3 regions of the Actinomadura sp. B10D3 genome follow, and region 2 is predicted to be linked to each of the others. Evidence: riboswitches for the same ligand, from Rfam matches in the RefSeq annotation. Region 2 holds a riboswitch; each other region holds the start of a gene.
The links. Region 2 has a riboswitch for thiamine pyrophosphate ahead of ABGB11_RS03275 (cytosine permease). Riboswitches for the same ligand answer to the same signal wherever they lie in the genome.
Positions count from the first base shown of each region.

Region 1: it holds a riboswitch for thiamine pyrophosphate, as region 2 does, so the genes downstream of both, thiO (glycine oxidase ThiO) here and ABGB11_RS03275 (cytosine permease) in region 2, are expected to answer to the same signal.
Region 3: it holds a riboswitch for thiamine pyrophosphate, as region 2 does, so the genes downstream of both, thiC (phosphomethylpyrimidine synthase ThiC) here and ABGB11_RS03275 (cytosine permease) in region 2, are expected to answer to the same signal.

Region 1 is NZ_JBDPLY010000003.1:163,275-170,327, reverse strand. Features, by position in the region: gene thiE (thiamine phosphate synthase) at 1-330, opposite strand, end outside; gene ABGB11_RS06905 (Rv2175c family DNA-binding protein) at 451-825, opposite strand; gene ABGB11_RS06900 (FAD-dependent oxidoreductase) at 904-2,121, opposite strand; TPP riboswitch at 2,216-2,328, shown strand; gene thiO (glycine oxidase ThiO) at 2,318-3,445, shown strand; gene thiS (sulfur carrier protein ThiS) at 3,442-3,642, shown strand; gene ABGB11_RS06885 (thiazole synthase) at 3,645-4,424, shown strand; gene ABGB11_RS06880 (DMT family transporter) at 4,570-5,538, shown strand; gene pknB (Stk1 family PASTA domain-containing Ser/Thr kinase) at 5,575-7,053, shown strand, end outside.
Region 2 is NZ_JBDPLY010000002.1:28,212-35,264, reverse strand. Features, by position in the region: gene ABGB11_RS03295 (heavy-metal-associated domain-containing protein) at 1-32, opposite strand, end outside; gene ABGB11_RS03290 (DNA-formamidopyrimidine glycosylase family protein) at 229-1,092, shown strand; gene ABGB11_RS03285 (SSI family serine proteinase inhibitor) at 1,563-2,024, opposite strand; gene ABGB11_RS03280 (rhodanese-like domain-containing protein) at 2,071-2,406, shown strand; TPP riboswitch at 2,490-2,606, shown strand; gene ABGB11_RS03275 (cytosine permease) at 2,599-3,945, shown strand; gene ABGB11_RS03270 (PAS domain-containing protein) at 4,023-6,023, shown strand; gene ABGB11_RS03265 (ATP-binding protein) at 6,392-6,940, shown strand.
Region 3 is NZ_JBDPLY010000004.1:74,909-81,961, reverse strand. Features, by position in the region: gene ABGB11_RS08870 (prolyl oligopeptidase family serine peptidase) at 1-545, opposite strand, end outside; gene ABGB11_RS08865 (winged helix-turn-helix domain-containing protein) at 626-1,192, shown strand; gene ABGB11_RS08860 (metallophosphoesterase) at 1,227-2,090, shown strand; gene ABGB11_RS08855 (TetR/AcrR family transcriptional regulator) at 2,087-2,674, opposite strand; gene thiC (phosphomethylpyrimidine synthase ThiC) at 2,785-4,509, opposite strand; TPP riboswitch at 4,505-4,618, opposite strand; gene ABGB11_RS08845 (hypothetical protein) at 4,714-5,760, opposite strand; gene ABGB11_RS08840 (ATP-binding protein) at 5,943-6,563, shown strand; gene ABGB11_RS08835 (CDP-alcohol phosphatidyltransferase family protein) at 6,667-7,053, shown strand, end outside.

The DNA of each region.
Region 1 (7,053 bases), on a different contig from region 2:
GCGGGCGGCGGGGACCGGCAGGTCGTCCTGGCCGAGATGCAGCACGTCCGCGCGGACGGCGTGCGCCACGTCGGCGCGGTCGTTGACCGCCAGCAGCGCCCCGTGCCGGTCGCACGCCGCGCGGAGGACCTCCAGAGAGGCCATCTCCTGCCGGGCCTCCAGGCCCTTCTGCCGGAGCTGGACGATGTCGACGCCGGCACCGAGCACGGCGTCCAGGAAGCCGGGCAGGTCGCCGTGCCGCTCCCGCGCGTCCGTGCAGAGGTAGAGGCGGGCTCGGCTGAGCCGCTCGCGCAGCTCGACGGCGCGTGCGGAGGGCAGATGCCTGGACACGGCGGCGGACGTCCTTTCTCGCATGCGGTCGCGGGGCCGCGCGGCGGCACGGTGCCGTGGCGCGCGACCCCGCGATGGTGTCACGTGCGTCCTCGCCGGGCGGACCCGGCCCGCGGCCGGCTAGAAGGCGAGCGCCTGGGCGCGGCGGCGGACCTCGGTCCCCCGGTTCTCCGTCAGCGCCTCGACGGGCGTCCCGGGGAGGGTGTCGTCGGCGGTGAACAGCCACCGGATCGTCTCGACGTCGTCGAAGCCGGCGTCCGACAGCAGCGTCAGGGTGCCGGGGAGCCCCTTGATGACCTGGCCGTCCTTGATGAACGCGGCGGGCACCATCGGCTCGCCGCCGCGGCGCACGGCCAGCAGGCGGTGCTCGCTGATGAGCTGCTTGATCCGGTTGGGCTTGATCCCGAGACGGTCGGCGGTCTCCTTCAGGGAGAGCCATTCGCCGGCGAGGGCGTCGGTCCGGGGGTCGAGTGCGCTGTCAACGGTTGCGTGCATCTGCGTCACGCCCCCTTGCTACCACGCCTTCGAAACCCTCAAACCCCCTGCACAACCGTTAAGTTTCCTCGCCGATCGCTAACGCCGAACGACCTGCTTGACGGGCACGTCCGGGTCGGCGATCGCCTCCGCGTCCACGGGCGTCCCGGCGGCGATCACCCGCCTCGCCTGTACCAGGTCGCGGGGCCTGCCGACGGTGAGGATCGCGTCGAGGCGGTCGCCGGTCAGCCACGCCACGGCCCATTTCGGTCCGGCCGGGTCGCCCCGGTGGACGAGCCGCTCGGCCGCGGCGTGGTTGCCCGCGTACTGGACCATCCGGCCGAACTGCTCCGACCAGAAGTAGGGGGCGGCGTCGTAGACGGCGTCCTGTCCGAGGAGGGTCGCGGCGGCCACGTCGGGGGCGTTGAGGGCGGTGTCCCAGTGCTCGACGAGGAGCCGCCGGCCGTACCGCCGCGACCACCAGGCCGCGCAGTCCCCGACGGCCACGACGTCCGGGCGCAGCGAAGCGGGGTCCTCCTCGCCCGTGTAGGCGCGGAACGAGCCGTCGGTGACCACGCCGCGCTCCAGCAGCAGGCCGGAGCCCTCCAGCCAGTCCAGGACGGGCCGGACGCCGACGCCGACGACCACCTCGTCCGCGCCGATCCGGCCGCCGCCGGCGAGGGCGAGCCCGCCCTCCTCGACCTCCGTGGCCTTGACGCCGGTGCGCAGCTCGACGCCGGCCTCGGCGTACCAGGGGGCGGTCAGCGCGCCGGCCTCGGGCCCGACAGCGTTGGCGAGCGGGGTGTCGGCCGCTTCGGCGACCGTGACGCGGCAGCCCTTCTTCGCCGCGGCGGTGGCGACCTCCGCCCCGATCCAGCCCGCCCCGACGATCACGATCCGGGCGCCCGGGGTCAGCCGGGCCCGCAGGTCGCGGGCGTCCTCGATGGTGCGCAGGACGTGCTGGCGGCCGTCCCCGGGCAGGGTGATCGGTGCCGCCCCCGTCGCGATCACGAGGCCGTCGAAGGGCAGGTCGCCCGCCGTGGACGCGACGGCGCCGCCGCGTCCGGGGGCGTCCAGCCGCAGGCCGGTGGCGCGCTCGCCGAGCAGCAGCTCGCAGCGCAGCGCGTCCCAGTCGGCGTCGACCGTCGTGTCGTCGGAGTCGCCCGCGAGGACGGCCTTCGACAGCGGCGGCCGGTCGTAGGGGCGGTGCCGCTCCGCCGAGACGAGGGTGAGCGCGCCCTCGTAGCCCCTGCTCCTCAGGGCCTCCACGGCGCGCACGCCGGCCAGCCCGCCACCCACGACGATGACCCTCTGCATGAAGGCAACCCTAACCGGCGCCGGATTCCGGGTGGACACCTGTCCAGGCGAAGGCGCGCGGCCTCAAGGTCGTAAGGTAGGAGGCGGACACAAGAGCACAGACCGCGGGAGTCCGGTACGACCGGGCTGAGAGGGCGGCTGAACGGGCCGCCGACCGCCAGACCTGATCCGGATCATGCCGGCGAAGGGAGCGCGTATGGAGATCGTCATCATCGGCGCCGGGGTCATCGGCCTCGCCACGGCCTGGCGGGCCGCCGCGGGCGGCGCCGCCGTCACCCTGGTCGACCCCGAACCCGCCGGAGGCGCCTCGTCGGTGGCCGCCGGGATGCTCACCCCGGTCAGCGAGCTGACCTACGGTGAAGAACCATTGCTGCGGCTCGGCCTCGCGTCCCGCGACCGCTACGGCGCGTTCGTCGCCGAACTGGAGGAGCAGACGGGCCTGGAGACCGGCTACCGCGCCGACGGAATCATCGAGGTCGCGTTCGGCCCCGACGACCTGGCCTACCTCGACGACCTCCGCCGCTTCCAGGAGAGCCTCGGCATCCCCGTCGAGACCCTGTCCGGCCGGGAGTGCCGGCGGGCGGAGCCGATGCTCGCGCCCGGCGTGCGCGGGGGGCTGCTCGCCCCCGAGGACGGCTCGATCGACCCGCGCCGCCTCACCCCGGCGCTGCTGGCCGCGGGCGAGCGGCTCGGCGTCCGGCTCGTCCTGCGGCGGGCGGCCGGGATCGTGATCGAGCACGACGCGGCGACCGGGGTGCGGCTGGACGACGGGACGGTCCTCCGCGCGGACCGGGTGCTGCTGGCCGCGGGCCCGTGGTCGGACGGCCTCGACGGCCTGCCTCCCGGGACCGTTCCACCCGTCCGCCCGGTGAAGGGGCAGGTGATCCGGCTCCGCGGCCGCACCCCGTTCCTCCGGCGGTCCACCCGCGGGCTCGTGAAGGGCTCGTCGGTGTACCTCGTCCCGCGCGCCGACGGCGAGGTCGTCCTCGGCGCCACGCAGGAGGAGCTGGGCTTCGACACGCGCGTGACCGCCGGCGGGCTCTGGGAGCTGCTGCGGGACGCCCGGGAGCTGCTGCCCGGCATCACCGAGCTGGAGTTCGCCGAGGTCTCCGCCGGGCTGCGTCCCGGCTCCCCCGACAACGCGCCCGTGATGGGCCCGACCGCGCTGCCCGGCCTCTTCGTGGGGACGGGGCACTTCCGCAACGGCGTCCTGCTCACCCCGGTGAGCGCCGACATCCTGTCCGCGATGCTGCTGGACCGGCCCGTCCCCGAGGTCGCCGGGCCGTTCGCCCCCGACCGCTTCTCCCCCGAGGTGACCGCATGAAGGTGATCGTCAACGGTGAGCCGCGCGAGCTGCCCGACGGCGCGAGCGTGGCCGAGGTCGTCGCGACCGTCACCGCCGCCGCGACCGGCGTGGCGGCGGCGCTGAACGACGAGGTCGTCCGGCGCGCCGAATGGGAGGCGACCGCGCTGCGCGACTCCGACCGCATCGAAGTGCTGACCGCCGTGCAGGGAGGCTGACCATGGCGACGACCACCGACCCGCTCGTCATCGCGGGCACCGAGCTCGGCTCCCGGCTGATCATGGGCACCGGGGGCGCGCCCAGCATGCAGGTGCTGCGAGAGGCGCTCACCGCGTCCGGGACGGAGCTGACCACGGTCGCGATGCGGCGGGTGGACCCGTCCGCGCGCGGCTCGGTGCTGGACGTCCTGTCGGACTGCGGGATCCGGGTCCTGCCGAACACGGCGGGCTGCTTCACCGCCGGGGAGGCCGTCCTGACGGCCAAGCTCGCCCGCGAGGCACTCGGCACGACCTGGGTGAAGCTCGAAGTGATCGCGGACGAGCACACGCTGCTGCCCGACCCGATCGAGCTGGTGGAGGCCGCCGAGCAGCTCGTCGCCGACGGGTTCACCGTGCTGCCGTACACCAGCGACGACCCGGTCCTCGCGCAGCGCCTGGAGCAGATCGGCTGCGCCGCGGTGATGCCGCTCGGCTCCCCCATCGGCTCCGGCCTCGGCATCCGCAACCCGCACAACATCGAGCTGATCGTCGAGCGGGCGGGCGTGCCGGTGATCCTGGACGCGGGGCTCGGCACCGCGTCCGACGCCGCTCTGGCCATGGAGCTCGGCTGCGACGCCGTGCTCCTCGCGACGGCCGTGACCCGCGCGCGACACCCGGCTCGGATGGCCGCCGCGATGCGGCACGCGGTGGAGGCCGGGCGCCTCGCCCGGCTGGCCGGCCGGATCCCGAAGCGCCGCTACGCCCAGGCGTCCTCCCCCTTCGACGGGCTCGCCACCTCTTAGAAACGCTAAAGGTTCCCCTGTAGAAGTATTCGCTGGACCTGAACACTCCGCACCGTGAGACTGGGCCCGTCCACCGGTGGCCGTGCCGCAACCCGGCAGGTCGCTTCGGTGTTCATGGAAACGACCCGAACCTAAGGTGCGAGACATGCAGCAGGAAAGCGGACGCGTCGACAAGCTCGCGATGGCGGCCGCCACGATCACGGTGGTGTGCTGGGCGTCGGCGTTCGTCGCGATCCGCAGCGCGGGCGCCGAGTACAGCCCAGGCGCCCTTGCCCTCGGCCGGCTCCTCGCCGGGTCGGTGGTGCTGGGCTCGCTCCTGCTCATCCGGCGCGAAGGGCTGCCGCCCAGGGGCGCGTGGCCCGGCATCGTCACGGCGGGCATCCTGTGGTTCGGCGCCTACATGGTCGCCCTGAACTGGGGCGAGCAGCTGGTGGACGCGGGAACCGCCGCCCTCGTCGTCAACAGCGGGCCGATCCTCATCGCGCTCCTCGGCGGCTGGCTGCTGAACGAGGGCCTGCCGCCCCGGCTGCTGGCCGGCATGGCCGTCTCCTTCGCCGGCGCCGCCGTGGTCGGGCTGTCGATGTCCGGCGAGGGGCGCTCGTCCGTCGGCGGGGTGCTGCTGTGCGTGTTCGCCGCCGTCGCCTATGCGGCGGGCGTCGTGAGCCAGAAGCCCTCGCTGCGGCACGCCTCGCCGCTGCAGTTCACCACGTTCGCGTGCGCCATCGGCGCGGTGGCCTGCCTGCCGTTCTCCGGGCAGCTGGTCTCCGAGGCCGCGCACGCCCCGGCCGGCGCCACCCTCAACATGATCTATCTGGGCGTCTTCCCGACCGCGATCGCGTTCACGACCTGGGGGTACGCCCTCGCCCGCACGTCCGCCGGGAAGATGGGCGCCACCACCTACGCCTCCCCCGCCCTCGTCGTCGTGATGTCGTGGCTGTTCCTCGGCGAGGTCCCCGGCCTGATCACGCTGGCCGGAGGCGTCCTGTGCCTCGCCGGCGTGGCCGTCTCCCGCAGCACCCGCTCCCTGCGCCGCCGCGTCCCGGCCGTCACCCCGGAACCGGCCGTCCCGGCGGCGTCAGCCTCGGGGCTCATCGATGCTCATACTCGCGAGTGATGAGAACCTCGCCGATTCGGCCGTAAACTCGCACCGATGGACGCGACGGTTGCCGATCCACTCGTCGGGCGCGTGCTCGACGGGCGCTACCGCATTGAGTCCCGCATCGCACGCGGTGGCATGGCCACGGTCTACGTGGCGCGCGACGTCCGGCTCGACCGGACCGTCGCGATCAAGGTGATGCATGCCGGGCTCGCCTCCGACGAGGACTTCGTCGCCCGCTTCATCGGCGAGGCCAAGGCCGCGGCGGCGCTGTCCCACCCGAACGTCGTCGCGGTCTACGACCAGCGCACCGACGGCGAGCACACCTTCCTGGTCATGGAGTACGTCGCGGGCCACACGCTCCGCGACGCGCTGAACTCGCTCGGCCGGCTCGGGCCGCGCGCCGCGCTGGAGATCATGATGCCGGTGCTGGCCGCCCTCGGCGCCGCGCACCGCGCCGGGCTCGTGCACCGCGACGTCAAGCCCGAGAACGTGCTGATCACCGAGGACGGCCAGGTCAAGGTCGCCGACTTCGGCCTCGCCCGGGCCGAGACCGCGAGCAAGATGACCAAGACCGGCATGATCATCGGGACGGTCGGCTACCTGGCCCCCGAGCAGGTGCTGGCCGGCAGCGCCGACGTCCGCTCCGACGTGTACGCGGCCGGGATCATGCTGTTCGAGCTGGTCACCGGGCACCTGCCCCACCAGGGCGACACGCCGCTCGCCGTCGCCTACAAGCACGTGAACGAGATCGTCCCGCCGCCGTCCAGCGTCGTCCCTGCCCTGCCCCCGCAGGTGGACGCCCTGGTCACCGACGCGACGAGCCACGACCCGGCGCGCCGCCCGCAGGACGCGAACCAGTACCACGCCGAGGTCGCCGAGGTGTTCGGCGGCCTGCCCCGCGACTTCGACCGGCGCGTCGAGGAGGCCTCGCGCAACCCCACCAGCGTGTTCGAGGCACCGGCCCAGGGGCGCACCGCCGTCCTCGACGCGACCACGCTGCCGGCCGAAGCACCTCGGCGCACCCGCACCGACCGCGCCATCGGGGTGCTGACCGGCCGGTACGTCCTGGTCGCCATCGGCACGCTCGCCGCGGTGATCCTCGGCTGGGCGGTCTGGTACCAGACGTCCGGCCAGTACGAGCACGTCCCGTCGTCGATCATCGGGATGAAGGTCGCCGACGCCCGCGACCAGCTGGAGTCCTCCGGCCTGGAGGTGCGGACCGCCAAGGCGGTCTACGACGACCGCGTCCACAAGGGAGGCGTCGCCAAGTCCGACCCGCCCGCGGGCGCCCGCATCGCCAAGGGCGAGCCGGTCACGCTGACACCCTCGAAGGGCATCACGCCGATCGAGGTGCCGGACGTCCGGAACAAGACCCTCCCGGACGCCACGAAGACCCTGGAGGACAAGGGCTTCAAGGTGGGCCGGACGAGCAGGAGCCCGTCGCAGACGGTCGCCAAGGACAAGGTCATCAGCACCGACCCCGACGCGGGCGAGAAGCAGTCCCCCGACGACCCGGTCGCCGTCGTCGTC
Region 2 (7,053 bases):
ATCCCGCTGACGGTGTAGGTGCTGGTGCTCATCGCGTCTCCTTCTCTATTACCCCTGGGGGGTATCCCGTGCGCCTCATGCTGCCATAGCCGGACCCCCCTGACAACCCCGGGGGGGTATCCATCTGTTCCGAGATCCCGGTCACACTCGCCCCCAGAGTTGTCCACAGGCGTCCACAGGGCTGTGGACGACGTTCCGGCACCTCGTCCCGTCGCGGATACTGAAGCCATGCCTGAGCTACCTGAGGTGGAGGCGCTGGCGGGGTTCCTGCGGGAGCGCGTGGTCGGCCATGTCGTCGCCCGCGTCGATGTTCTCGCCATCTCCGCGCTGAAGACCTACGACCCGCCGGTGACCGCGCTCGGCGGGCTGTCGGTCACCGGCGCGTCCCGGCACGGCAAGTTCCTCGACCTGGACGTCGACGGGCTGCACCTGGTGATCCACCTCGCCCGCGCGGGCTGGCTGCGCTGGCGGGACGAGATACCGGGCAGGCCCGTCCGGCCCGGCGGCAAGAACCCGCTCGCGCTGCGCGTCCACCTGGACGACGGATCGGGCTTCGACCTCACCGAGGCCGGGACGAAGAAGGGGCTCGCCGTCTACGTCGTCCGCGACCCCGCCGACGTGCCCGGCGTGGCCTCGCTCGGCCCCGACCCGCTGGACGACGCGTTCACCGTCGAGGCGCTCGCCGGGATCGTCGGCGGGAAGCGCAACCAGATCAAGGGGCTGCTGCGCGACCAGAAGGTGATCGCCGGCATCGGCAACGCCTACTCCGACGAGGTCCTGCACGTGGCGAAGATGTCGCCGTTCAAGATGGCGTCGTCGCTCACCGGCGAGGACGTGGCCGTCCTGCACGAGGCGATCGTCACCACGCTGCGGGACGCGGTCGAGCGCTCGCGCGGCCTGGAGGCGCAGGACCTCAAGGGCGAGAAGAAGACCGGCCTGCGGGTGCACGGGAAGGCCGGCCAGAAGTGCCCGGTCTGCGGCGACACGATCCGCGAGGTGTCGTTCGCCGACTCGGCGCTCCAGTACTGCCCCACCTGCCAGACGGGCGGCAAGCCGCTCGCCGACCGCCGCATGTCCCGCCTGCTCAAGTAGCCCGCCCGGCATTTCGCGCGAAAGGCCGCGTGCCGGGAGAGAACGGCGGCGTATCGTAGCGCGAGACGATCACGTTCTCCCGCCCCCAGGAGCCGCCATGGGCTACCCGCCCTACCCCGCGCAGCCGGGCCCGGGTGGGCCGTACGCCCCTGGCCACCCGTCCCATCCCGGCGCCCCCGCGCACCCCGCCGTCCCCGCGCAGCCCTGTGCGCCCGCCGCGCCGCCGCCCGCGTACGGGTACCCGCCCACCGGATACCCCCAGCAGGGCGGCTACCCGGCACCGCAGGCGCCACCCGCGCACCCCGCGCCCCGCTCGCGTTCGACACGGCCGTCTCCCAGAACGGCAGCATCGGCGGCCTGTTCTAGAGCGGGTCGATCCAGAACAGATCAGGGCCCGGCCGGACGGCCGGGCCCTGATCTGTTGTGAACGAGACCGGAACGGGGATGGCTCGTTCAGCGGATGTGTGGTGTCAGCGCACCTTCGGCACGCTGCCGAAGAGCGGCCCGACCTCGGTCCAGCGGTGCAGCTGGCAGCCGTCGGCTCGGGTGAACTGGGTGTCGATCTCCTTCCCCTGCCAGGTGCCCTTGACCGTGGCGATCTCCGGACCGCCGTAGATCTTGGTGCACATCTGGTTCTTGGGGACGGGCTTGAAGGGTTCCTTGGCCTTGGTGAGGGCCGCGCAGGCGTCGGCGGCCTTGGGATGGGTGCCACCCGGTGGGTCGCAGGTCAGCTTCCAGGTCTTGGCGGGTGCCTCCTTCGAGGCCTTGACCTCCACGGTGAGTGAGTCCGCCGGCGTGCCGGACGGCTGCACGGACGTCGTGCCCGAAGGCTTGTCGGCGGGGTTTCCGTTGGCCTGTTCGTCGCCGCAGGCGGCCAGAGACAGGAGCGTGGCCAGCCCGGGCGCCGCGAAAAGGAGCGTCCGATACCGCATGCGTGATTCGACGCAGGGGTGCTTCGCGCGGTTCCATGGGGGTGTGATGAATTTCGGGGAAGACGTGCCGGCCGTGGTCGCCGCGGACGTCCCGCAGGACGGCTACCTGGTGGACGTGCGTGAACAGCACGAATGGGACGCGGGTCACGCGCCCGAGGCGGTCCACATCCCCATGGGGCAGCTCGGCGACCGCGCCGGGGAGATTCCGCGCGACCGGGAGGTCTACGTGATCTGCCGCTCCGGGGCGCGGTCCGCGCAGGTCACGGTAGCGCTGAACCAGGCGGGCTGGCTGGCCAGGAACGTCGACGGGGGCATGAAGGGCTGGGCCGAGGCGGGACGTCCGATGGAGGGCTCCGGGGACGGCGAGCCGTACGTCGCCTGATCCGCGGCGCGCGAGCCGGGTCGCGCGATTGAACCCCTATGCACCCTTTTGGGGGATTGCTGGGGGCTGTACGATCGGGGCCGACCGAAACCCGCGGGAGCTCGGGCCACAGCCGGGCTGAGAGGGCGGCCTTCCAGGCGTCGCCGACCGCATGAACCTGTCCGGGTAATGCCGGCGTAGGGAGTGTGTCCCGTGACGTCCGACGTCGAGAAGCGCCCCGAAGGCGCGCGTCCGCAAAATGAGGTCCCCTACACCCTCGACGAACCCGCCCCGAAGGTCCTCGGCTTCTGGGACCAGAGCGCCTTCTGGGCCAACCTTGGCGTCAGCCTCCTGGCCTTCTCCGGCGCCTACACCGTCCTCGCGCCGGACGCCGCCGGGCGGCCCACCATCTCGATCATGGCGGGCATCGTCGCCATGGCCGCCGGCACGATCCTCGGCGGGCTGATGCTCGGCCTCGCCGCCGTCCCGGGCACCCGCACCGGCCAGCCCGCGATGGTGCTGCTGCGCGGCCTGTTCGGCGCGAAGCTGTCGTACGCGCCGACCGTGCTGAACATCGCGCAGCTGGTCGGCTGGGGGACGTTCGAGCTGATCGTCATCGCGGACGCCGCCCGCGAGCTGTGGGACGGGGTGCCCCGCTGGGGCTACGTCGTCGCCGCCGGAGCGATCACGACGGTGCTGACGGTGTGGCCCCTCGGCTCGGTGCGGCTGCTGCGCCGGTACGTGACGGTCGCCGTGGCGGTCGCGCTCGTCTACTTCTACGTCCAGCTCCTCCGCGAGCCGATCCCCGACCTGACGCAGGGATCGTGGGGCGGCTTCTGGATCGGCGCCGATGCCGCGCTGGCGGTGTCGATCTCCTGGGTGCCGGTGGCCGCCGACTACACCCGGCACGCCAAGACCGAGCGCGGTGCGTTCGGCGCCGCGGCCGTGGGCTACTCCGTCACGCAGATCGTCGCGTATGTCCTGGGCCTGCTCGCGCTGGCCCTCGTCGCGGGCGACTCCACGAAGGTCTTCGACCCGTTCCTGGGCGCCACGCTCGGGGTGGTGTTCTTCGCGATCTTCGTCTTGCGGGAGGCGGACCAGTCGTTCGCCGACACCTACTCCACGGCCGTGTCGATCCAGAACCTGTTCCCGCGCGCGGACCGCCGGGTGCTGAGCGTCGGGCTCGGTGTAGGGATCACCGTGCTCGCGCTCGCCCTGGACATCGGCGACTACGCGGGCTTCCTGTCGCTGATCGGGTCGGTGTTCGTGCCGATGCTCGGCGTCCTCGCCGCCGACTTCTTCCTCGGCCGCCGGGCGCGGGGCGGCTGGGACGTCTCGCGCACGGCGCCGTCCCGCTGGGGCATGATCGCCGCCTGGGCGGCCGGGTTCGTCGTCTACCAGCTCATCAACCCCGGCACGGTCGAGCGCTGGGCCGGCCTCTGGCGGGACGTCCAGGAGGCGCTGCACTTCACGCCGCAGAGCTGGATGAGCGCGTCCCTGCTGTCGTTCCTGGTCGCCGGGCTCGCGGCCCTCCTCATCGGCAGGCTTACCAAACGGTAAGGTTTGCGTGCGTGGAGGGGCGCCGAAGAAACTTTCGGCGCACGTTGCCCGGCGTCGGGCCGGAGTCCGGTGGCACCATGACAGACGTGTACGAGCACGTCCACGATCCCATCGCGCGGGCGGTCATCGAGAGCGCCGCCGACGCGATCGTGGCCGTGGACCGGCGGCACCGCGTCACGGTGTGGAACCCGGCCGCCGAGCGCATGTTCGGCTGGACCGCCGCCGACATGGTCGGCCGCGTGCCGCCGATCGTCCCGGACGAGTTGAAGGCCGAGCACAACGCCGTCCAGGAACGGCTCCTCACCCGCCGGGCCGGCGACGGCGGGCAGATCTCGATCGCGACGCGCCGGTTCCACCGCGACGGCCGCCTCATCGACGTGCGCATCGACACCAGCCTGCTGAAGGACCCGGACGGGACGCTGCTCGGCTGGGTCGGGGTGTACCACCCGGTCGAGGACGACGAGATCGTCCAGCACCGCATGACCGAGCGGGCGCGGCTGGTCCGGCGGCTCAACGACATCGTCGCCGACCTCAACGCCGAGCTCGACCTCGGCATCGTGCTCGACCGGATCACCGCCGCGCTGATCGAGCTGACCGGGGCCGACGCGGGCGGCTTCGTCCGGATCGAGGGCGACCGGCTGCGGCTGGTCAGCATGTCCGGGCTGCCGGAGCGGATGCGCGGGCGGTCCGCCGAGCTGCGGCCGAGCCTCGTCGGCGAGCTGCTGCGGTCGGGCAAGACCGTCAAGCTGGCGACGGGCGAGCGGCGCCTCGGCGACCTCATCTGGTCGGAGCTGCCGGGCCTGCACACGATCGCGCTCGGGCTCTCCTACCTGCAGAACCGGCCCTACGGCGCGCTGTACGCGCTGTTCACCGGGCGCAAGGTCGGGCACACCGAGCTGGAGCTGCTGGAGCTGCTCGCCGGGCACGCCGGGGTCGCGGTCGGCAACGCCGTCGCCTACGCGGAGGTCGTCCGGCAGCGGGCGCACGAGCGCGCGGTGATCGACTCCAGCGCGGACGGCATCGCCGTGCTCGACCACGACCTCGTCGTCCGGCACTGGAACCCCGCCGCGCACACGCTGACCGGCATCCCGCCGGAGGACGCGATCGGGCGCCCGCTGCCGTTCGACATGCCGGCCCTCGGCGAGATGCTGACGTTCCGGCTGGAGTCGGGCACCTGGCTGAACGTGCTGGCCGCCGAGATCGAGGAGACCGGCGAGCTGGTCGTCGACTTCCGCGACGTCTCCGAGGCCAAGGCCCTGGAGGAGGCGAAGGACCTGTTCCTCGCCACCACCAGTCACGAGCTGCGCACCCCGATCACGGTCGTGCAGGGGTTCGCGTCCACGCTGGTCAACCGGTGGGACGAGATGGCCGACGGCGACCGCCGCGCCGCCGTCGCCACCATCGCCGAGCGCGCCCAGTCCCTCGGGCGCCTGGTCGAGCATCTCCTGCTCGGCTCCCGTGCGGGCGCCGACGAGCTGGCCGTGACGATCGAGGCGTTCGACCTGACCCGGGTGCTGGAGGGCGTGGTGGCCGGGTTCCGGTCCCTGTCGCCGCTGCACCGGGTCGAGCTGGACGTCGAGCCGGGCCTGCCGCCCTGCCGGGGGGACGCGATGGCGACCGACATCGTCCTCGGGCAGCTGCTGGAGAACGCGTTCAAGTACTCCCCGGACGGCGGGACGGTCAGCGTCCGCGCCCGCCGCGAGGGCTCCCGCATCGTCGTCACCGTGACCGACGAGGGGATCGGCATCCCGCCCGGCGACCACGAGCGGATCTTCGAGCGGTTCGTCCAGGGAGACGCCGGTGACCGCCGCCGGTTCGGCGGGATCGGGCTCGGCCTCTACATCGTCCGGCGGCTGACGGAGGCGCAGGGCGGCACGATCTCCGCCCACCCGGCCGGACGTGAGACATCTCACACTAAGACCGGGCAGGGTGCGGTCAACGGGACGAGCGGCACCGAGACGCCCGAATTGGACCGCGCCACTCGGTTGCTCCCCGTGACGGAGCCGCGCGCACCCGCAGGTGGGGCGCGTGCGGGCGAGGGCACGTGCATGCGCCTCGTCCTGCGCGCCGCCGGGTGACCGGCGGTTACTTACCGTAAGGACACTCCGTCCCGGGCGGCCCGGTGAGACCGGCGTGACCAGGGCTTTCGGCGGTCTCGGCGGATGGCAGGCTGGCCTGGTGCGGGAAAGTGCGGTGTCTTCGGGGTGTGACGGACGAAACGTGTGCGTGAGGAGTAAGTCCGCCGTTGGCTGGATAGATCCAAGGATGGTTGCCGTTGGTGACGAAGGTCCGATCCGGGGGTGATCACCGTGACCGGATGGCCGGTGACTCGTTGTGCAGGTGGTGAACCGAGGCGCCCGGGTTTCCGGACAAGGGCAACAGGGCATTTCGGACGTAACGGGAGAGCAACGACGGGCCGCGTCCGAGTGAGCGGAAGCACGGGGAGGTGAGGGCATCGAGCGTCGTACTACTGCCACATGCGCCGTCGAGCGTCGCTGTCGCCCGTAAGCGCCTCAGCTCGGAGCTGGCCGACTCGGGGGTCTACGAGTCCATCGTGGACGACGCCAGCGTCATCGTGAGCGAGCTGATCAGCAACGCCCTCCGGCACGCGCGGCCGCTGCCGTCCGGCCAGGTCAGGGTCTGCTGGCTGCGCCGCGGCGACCTCCTCGAACTGGAGGTCAGCGACGGCGGCGCGATGACCGAGCCGCGCCGGGGCCCGGGCACCCTGTCCTCGCTCGGCGGCCGCGGCCTCGGCATCGTCGAGGCCCTGTCCGAAGGGTGGGGGGTGCGCCACGAGGACGGCTCGACCACGGTCTGGGCCGTGCTGCGGGCCCCCAAGTCACCGGACGCGCATGACATCTCCGCCGCCCCCGCGGGAACCCAGACCGCGATGCCCGATCTCTCCGCATTTCCGGACCTTCTGGATGATTCCCATGATGACCTCGGCCCCGAATCAAGGAATGAAGTAGCTCCAAGTAGGGCATATCCGGCATAGAGCGACCCTGCCTGGAAGGAACCCCGCCCGACCTTGTATGGTCCTCACCAACGCTCGGGCGCTGTCGTGCCCCCGTCGACACCGCCCCGGCGTTGAGTGGTTCTTTCCGGTGT
Region 3 (7,053 bases), on a different contig from region 2:
CGGAGCGGCGTCATGGCGTTGCCGCCCACCACGATGACGAAGGCCGCCTCGGCCGAGCGGGACGCGGCCAGCGGCGCGACCCAGCCGCCCTCGCTGAGCCCCCACAGCCCCACCTTCGCGGGGTCGACGCCGGGCTGCGCGCGCAGGGCCCGCAGGCCCCCGAGCGCGTCGCCGGCGAGCTCGGAGTAGTCGCGGCGGAGCTTGGTGTACCCCTCCGACCTCTTGTCGTAGATCAGCACGGCGAGGCCCCGCCGCGCGAACTCGACGGCCTCGGTGAGCAGGTGCTCGCGCGGCACGCCGGAGCCGGACCCGGTGACGAGGACGACGCCGGGCCGGGCCGGGCCCTTCGCGGCCGGCGCCAGGACCGAGCCGCGCAGGGTCAGCCCGCCGGACCCGGTGAAGCTCACCTCGGTCGAGGTCAGGCCGGGCGGCGCCGGGACCGGGCCGGCCGCCGGAGGCCCGGCCTCCGGCGGCGCGGCCGCGGCGGGCGCCGCGCACAGGGCGCCGAGCAGGAGCGCCACGAGAAGGGTCATCGCTGTCTTCATGCCGGTGACCCTAGAACTACAGAGAAAACTCTGCAAAGAGTTCTCTGCAAATATCCGTCTGCGGTACTAGGCTTCTCCTCATGAAGGACGACGAGGAGCCCGTCATCCTGGACGATCCCGGGCGGATGAAGGCGCTGAGCCATCCGCTGCGGCGCCGGATCCTGCACCGGCTGCGGGTCCACGGCCCCGCGACGTCCACGACGATCGGGGAGGCGCTCGGCGCCAACACCGGCACGACCAGCTACCACCTGCGGCAGCTGGAGAAGTACGGGTTCATCGAGGAGATCCCGGAGCGGTCCGCCGGCCGGGAGCGCTGGTGGCGCCGGGCCGAGGGCCCGCGGGACGTCCGGATGCCCGACGCCGCATCGCTGCCGCCCGAGGACCGACCCGTTCTGGACGAGCTGCTCAGGGTCGGCCACGCCGAGGACGTGGAGCTGCTGCGCGGGCTGCCCGCGGCCTACGAGCGGGAACGGTCCTGGGCTCTGCTGTCGCGCGGCTTCGCCCACATGACGGAGGAGGGGCTGGCGGAGTTCTTCGAGGCCTACATACGGCTGCTGCACGAGCACGCCCACGGCCGCGAGGACGCCCCGCCGGGGGCCCGCCCCGTCCACATCCGCCTGTTCACCATGCCCGCCGACGGCGACTGAACGGCGGGAGGGCCGCGGGGAATACGATCCCTGGATGGGCGGCGTCTATGCGATCAGCGATCTGCACGTCGGATTCTCCGAGAACCGCGCGTTCGTCGAGGACATGCGGCCCGGGTCCGAGGACGACTGGCTGATCGTGGCGGGCGACGTCGCCGAGCGCTTCGGCGAGATCGAGTGGGCGCTCCGCACGCTCCGCGACCGCTACGCGACGGTGCTGTGGGCGCCCGGCAACCACGAGCTGTGGACCATCAAGGACGACCCGGTCCAGCTGCGCGGCGAGGCCCGCTACCGGAGGCTCGTCGACCTGTGCCGCGACCTCGGGGTGCTGACCCCCGAGGACCCGTACCCCGTCTGGGACGGCGAGGGCGGCCCGGTGACGATCGCGCCGCTGTTCATCCTGTACGACTACACCTTCCGCCCGGACGGGACGTCCACCAAGGAAGAGGCGCTCGAGGTCGCCCACGCGTCGGGGGTGGTGTGCACCGACGAGGTCTACCTGCACCCCGATCCGTATCCCACGCGGGACGCCTGGTGCGGCGCCCGGATCGCCTACACCGAGCGGCGGCTGGCCGAGCTGGAACCGGGGACGCGGACCGTGCTCGTCAACCACTGGCCGCTCGTTCGCGAGCCCACCCGCGTCCTCTGGTACCCCGAGTTCGCCCAGTGGTGCGGCACCGAGCGCACCGCGGACTGGCACGCGAGGTTCGGCGCGGTGTCCGTCGTGTACGGGCACCTGCACATCCCGCGGACGATCTGGACCGGCGCCGTCCCGCACATCGAGGTGTCGGTCGGCTACCCGCGCGAATGGCGCCAGTGGGCCGAGGCGCCCCGCGGCCCGCGGCGCATCCTGCCCGACCCGGAGACCGGCCGCCCCTACCCGGGCTTCCCCGGCGCCTAGCGCCCCTTGCCCGGCGCCACCCCCGTGGCCGCCAGCGACAGCAGCCGGCCGGCGGCCTCCGGCTCGCGCTCGGTGACCGCCGCGATCGCGCCCGCGAGCCTCAGCACGTCGGTGAACGGGACGCCGGCGGGCGCGTCGCCGGCCCGCTGCGCGCGGGCGAACAGCGCCCCGCCCGCCTCCTGCATCGCCCGGCAGGACGGCGACGGCTCCGGGCCCTCGTCGCGCAGCGCCACCATCGCCGACGCCGCCATCCCGGGGAACGCGGTGACCTCCGCGATGAACGTCCGCAGCCAGGTCATCAGCGCCTCGCCGGGCGCGGGCGAGGCCATGAGCCCGCGCGCCCGCGCGGCGAGCCGGTCGTAGACGTCGGCGAGCACCGCCTCCAGCAGATCCCGGCGGGTGGGGAAGTGCCGGTAGAGCGTCCCGATGCCGACGCCGGCGAGCCGGGCGACGCCCTCCAGGGACGCGCCGGCCCCGTCGCGCTGGAACGCCTCCCGCGCCGCGGCGAGCAGCCGGGCGCGGTTGCGGCGCACGTCCGCCCGTACCGGCCGGGCGCGGGCCTTCGGCGTGTCGTCGCTGGTCACCTGGGTCGTCGGTCCTTCCCGGCGGTAGGGCGGGCCTGCGGCGAGTCGAGGGGATCCGCGGCTTTGGAACGGTCCTTCGATCCTAGCCGCGGCCGTCCCGCGCCGGACGGTCAGGAGCCGCCGGGGGCGATCGGCAGGTAGACGCGCCCGCCGCCGGCCTTGAACTCCTCGGCCTTCTCCCGCATCCCGGCGGCGAGGGCCTCGTCCTCGGCCAGGCCCCGCTCGCCCGCGTACCGCCGGACGTCCCGCGTGATCTTCATCGAGCAGAAGTGCGGGCCGCACATCGAGCAGAAGTGCGCGGTCTTCGCGGGCGCCGCCGGGAGCGTCGCGTCGTGGAACGCGCGGGCGGTGTCCGGGTCGAGGGACAGGTTGAACTGGTCCTCCCACCGGAAGTCGAACCGGGCGTCCGACAGCGCGTCGTCCCAGGCCTGCGCGCCCGGATGGCCCTTGGCGAGGTCCGCGGCGTGCGCGGCGATCTTGTAGGCGATCACGCCGGCCTTGACGTCGTCGCGGTCCGGGAGTCCGAGGTGCTCCTTCGGCGTGACGTAGCAGAGCATCGCGGTGCCGTGCCAGCCGATCATCGCGGCGCCGATCGCCGAGGTGATGTGGTCGTAGCCGGGCGCGATGTCGGTGGTCAGCGGCCCGAGCGTGTAGAACGGCGCCCCGTCGCACCACTCCTGCTGCAGGTCGACGTTCTCCTTGATCTTGTGCATGGGGACGTGCCCCGGGCCCTCGTTCATCACCTGGTTGCCGTACTCGGCCGCGATCCTCGTCAGCTCGCCCTGGGTGCGCAGCTCTGCGAACTGCGCCTCGTCGTTGGCGTCGGCGATCGAGCCGGGGCGCAGGCCGTCCCCGAGCGACCACGTGATGTCGTACGCGGCGAAGATCTCGCACAGCTCGCGGAAGTGCGTGTAGAGGAAGTTCTCCTCGTGGTGCGCCAGGCACCAGGCCGCCATGATCGACCCGCCCCGCGACACGATCCCCGTCTTGCGCCGCGCCGTGAGCGGCACGTACGGGAGCAGCACCCCGGCGTGGACGGTCATGTAGTCCACGCCCTGCTCGGCCTGCTCGATCACCGTGTCGCGGAAGACGTCGTAGGTCAGCTCGGCCGGGTCGCCGCCGACCTTCTCCACCGCCTGGTACAGCGGGACGGTCCCGACCGGCACCGGCGAGTTCCGCAGGATCCACTCGCGGGTGGTGTGGATGTCCTTCCCGGTGGACAGGTCCATGATCGTGTCCGCGCCCCAGCGGGTCGCCCACGTCATCTTCTCGACCTCGTCCTCGATCGAGGACGCGACCGCCGAGTTGCCGATGTTCGCGTTCACCTTCACCAGGAAGTTCCGCCCGATGACCATCGGCTCGATCTCGGGGTGGTTGACGTTGGCCGGCAGCACGGCCCGCCCGGAGGCCACCTCGTCCCGGACGAACTCCGGCGGCACGCCCTCGCGCAGCGCCGCGAACTCCATCTCCGGCGTGATCTCCCCGCGCCGCGCGTAGGCGCGCTGGGTCACCGCGCCGCCGGTCGCGCGGCGCGGCCGGCGCGGCAGGAAGTCCTCCCGGACGGAGGCCGCCCGGCGCCCGTCGTCCTCGGGGCGCACCGCGCGCCCCTCGTAGGCGGCGGTGTCGCCGCGCTCGGTGATCCACGCCTCCCGCAGCGGCGGCAGGCCCCGGCGGACGTCGGTGTCCTGGCCGGGATCGGTGTACGGCCCGGAAGTGTCGTACAGGACGACGGCGTCGCCGCTGGTGAGCGCCACCTCCCGCATCGGCACGCGGATGTCAGGGCGCGAGCCCTGAAGGTAGGTCTTGCGGGCAGCTGGAACCACAGGTTCGGTCATGACGACTCGATCTCTCCCTACGCCGGCATTACCCGGTCAGGTTCATGCGGTCAGCGGCCGTCCCAGCCGCAATCTCAGCCCGGTTCGCCGGGCCCCCGCGATCTGTCGTCCCCGACGCTAACCCGGCGGCCCCCGCTTGCCGCAACCGGCGTCCGTGAGGTACAGGGGCCGCGGCCCGGGGCCCTCCACCTCACGGACCGCGGGTCAGAGCTGGCGGGTCATCCGCACCATCAGGGGGAGCGCCAGCACGAGGGTCCGGAGCGGGTCCGGGGCGGACGGCGAGCGTTCCAGGTACATGCGGCTGTCGTCGGCGGCGGACCTGGTCCGCAGCGTGGCCGACCTGCGCCCGTCGACACCGGTCACGGCGTAGCCGTCGCCGGAGGGCCGGGTGCTGCCGAGGAGCATGCCGTCGGTGGCGTGGAAGGACGGCTCCTGCCCCCCGCGCATGACCCCGAGGAGGTGGCCGTCCGCGTCGTGGACGCGCATGGCGCCGCGGCCCAGCAGCCGGGAGCGCCGTCTGAACACCAGGAGCGTGCGGGCGTGGGGGTCGCGCAGCACGACCGTCCGGCGACCGGCGGCAGGGTTCATCGGGAACATGCCCGACCTTCCCCCTGGCGGCTTGGCGAGCCTCCCGCAGGCCACGGCGAGCAGGGCTGCGCCGTTCTGGTCGCGGTACCGCCCCCTGCCGTCCACGAGGACGCAGCGGGCCGAAGGCAGCGCGTCCGCGCCGGGCGCCGGCACCTCCTCGCCCTCGTCGTCGACGACGCGCCAGGCGACGCCGAGGGTGCCGGTGGCCGCCGCCCGCACGGCCTCCAGCCATCCGGACGGGAGCGACCCGCTCCGCAGCAGCGTGACCGTGCAGCCGTCGGTCCTGGCGACGGCCGCCACGTCGGGGCCGGCCTCGGACTCCAGCCAGAGGGTCCAGACGGGGTCGGTGACCGGCCATGTGATCCCGACCGCCCGCAGGGTGCCGGCGGGGACGACGGCCTTCCGTCTCCCGCGGCGGAGGGTCACGCCCTTCTCGCCGATGGTCACGATGAGGCGGGCGCGATGGATCCGGAAGGCCCAGAGCACGGCGGCGAGGGCGACGAGCGCGGCTCCGCCGCCGTAGGCGGCGATGACCTGGCGGGCCTTCTCCGGGTCCCAGGCCTCGGCGTTGGAGCGGGTGGACAGCGAGACGGCGAGCCCGGCGGCGATCGCGACCAGGAAGACCCGGAGCGGCCATCGGTACGCTCTCCGGCCGAGCGTCATGCGGAGGTCCGGCGGGGGGACGGCTGGCGGGGGGACGGACAACTGTCAGCCCTTCGTGACGGGGTGTGCAGAACTATAGGACGGGGCGCGGAACGGGGCGGGGCGCACGAAGAGAGAGATCGTTTCCTCCCCCGAGCGCGGGGTGATGCGCGGGGGGCAGGGGGCTCCGGGACCGTGGGCGCGTGGTGACGGTGCCCCGGTCCGGTGTGACGGCGAAGGACGCTCTGCTCGCGACGCTCCTGGCGGGGGTCGCGGCGGGGGTCGCGGTGCTGTGGCCGGGCGTCCGGGATCTCGACGCGCCCGGGGCGCTGCTGCTGGCGGCCGCGCACCTACCGCTCGCGGTGATCAGGCGGTGGCCGGCGCCCGGCCTGGCCGCGCTCGTGGCCCCGGCGCTGCTGGCGCCGGGGGCGCTGCCCGGAGCGGACGGCATCGCCGGCCTGGCGCGGGACGCCCGCGCCGGCGGGCTCGACGTCGACCTCCGGGAGGGGGACGTGGGGCCGCTGCCGCCGGAGATCGGCGTCGCGGCGTACCGGATCGTCCAGGGGGCCCTGACGAACGCTGTCAAGCACGCCGCCGCGACGCGCGTGGAGGTGAGCCTGGCCCGGGACGGCGGGGACCTCGTCGTGCGGGTCGCCGACGACGGGAAGGGCCCGTCCGGCGACACGCCGGGAGGTTTCGGGATCCTCGGCATGATCGAGCGGGCGCGCGGCGTCGGGGGAATGCTCGACGCCGGTCCGGGTCCGAAGGGCGGGTTCGCCGTCACCGCCGTCCTCCCGCTCGCCGGCGCCGCCGCGCCCCGGTGACGCGGCGCTGGTGCCGCCGGCGCCACGTGTGGCCGTCCCGAGGGCTTTCCAACCCTTACCGGTAGGGTCAGGATCAAGGGGGACCAGGGGAGGCGACGCGTCGGTGAGCACACTGCAGGAGGCCCCGCAGGACCGGATCTTCACGGTGCCCAACATCCTGAGCCTGGCCAGGCTCGTGGGCGTCCCGTTCTTCCTGTGGCTCGTCCTCGTGGAGGCGGACTGGTGGGCGCTCGGCCTGCTGGTGTTCGCGGGCCTGTCGGACTGGCTGGACGGGAAGCTGGCCCGCGCGCTCGACCAGACCAGCAGGCTCGGCACGGTGCTCGACCCTGCCGCCGACCGGCTCTACATCCTGGCGACGCTCGTCGGGCTCACCATCCGCGACATCATCCCGGTGTGGCTGGTGGCCGTGCTGGTGGCCCGCGAGGTGGCGATCCTGCCGATCGCGCCGATCGTGCGGCGGCTCGGGTACGGCGGCACGCTGCCCGTGCAC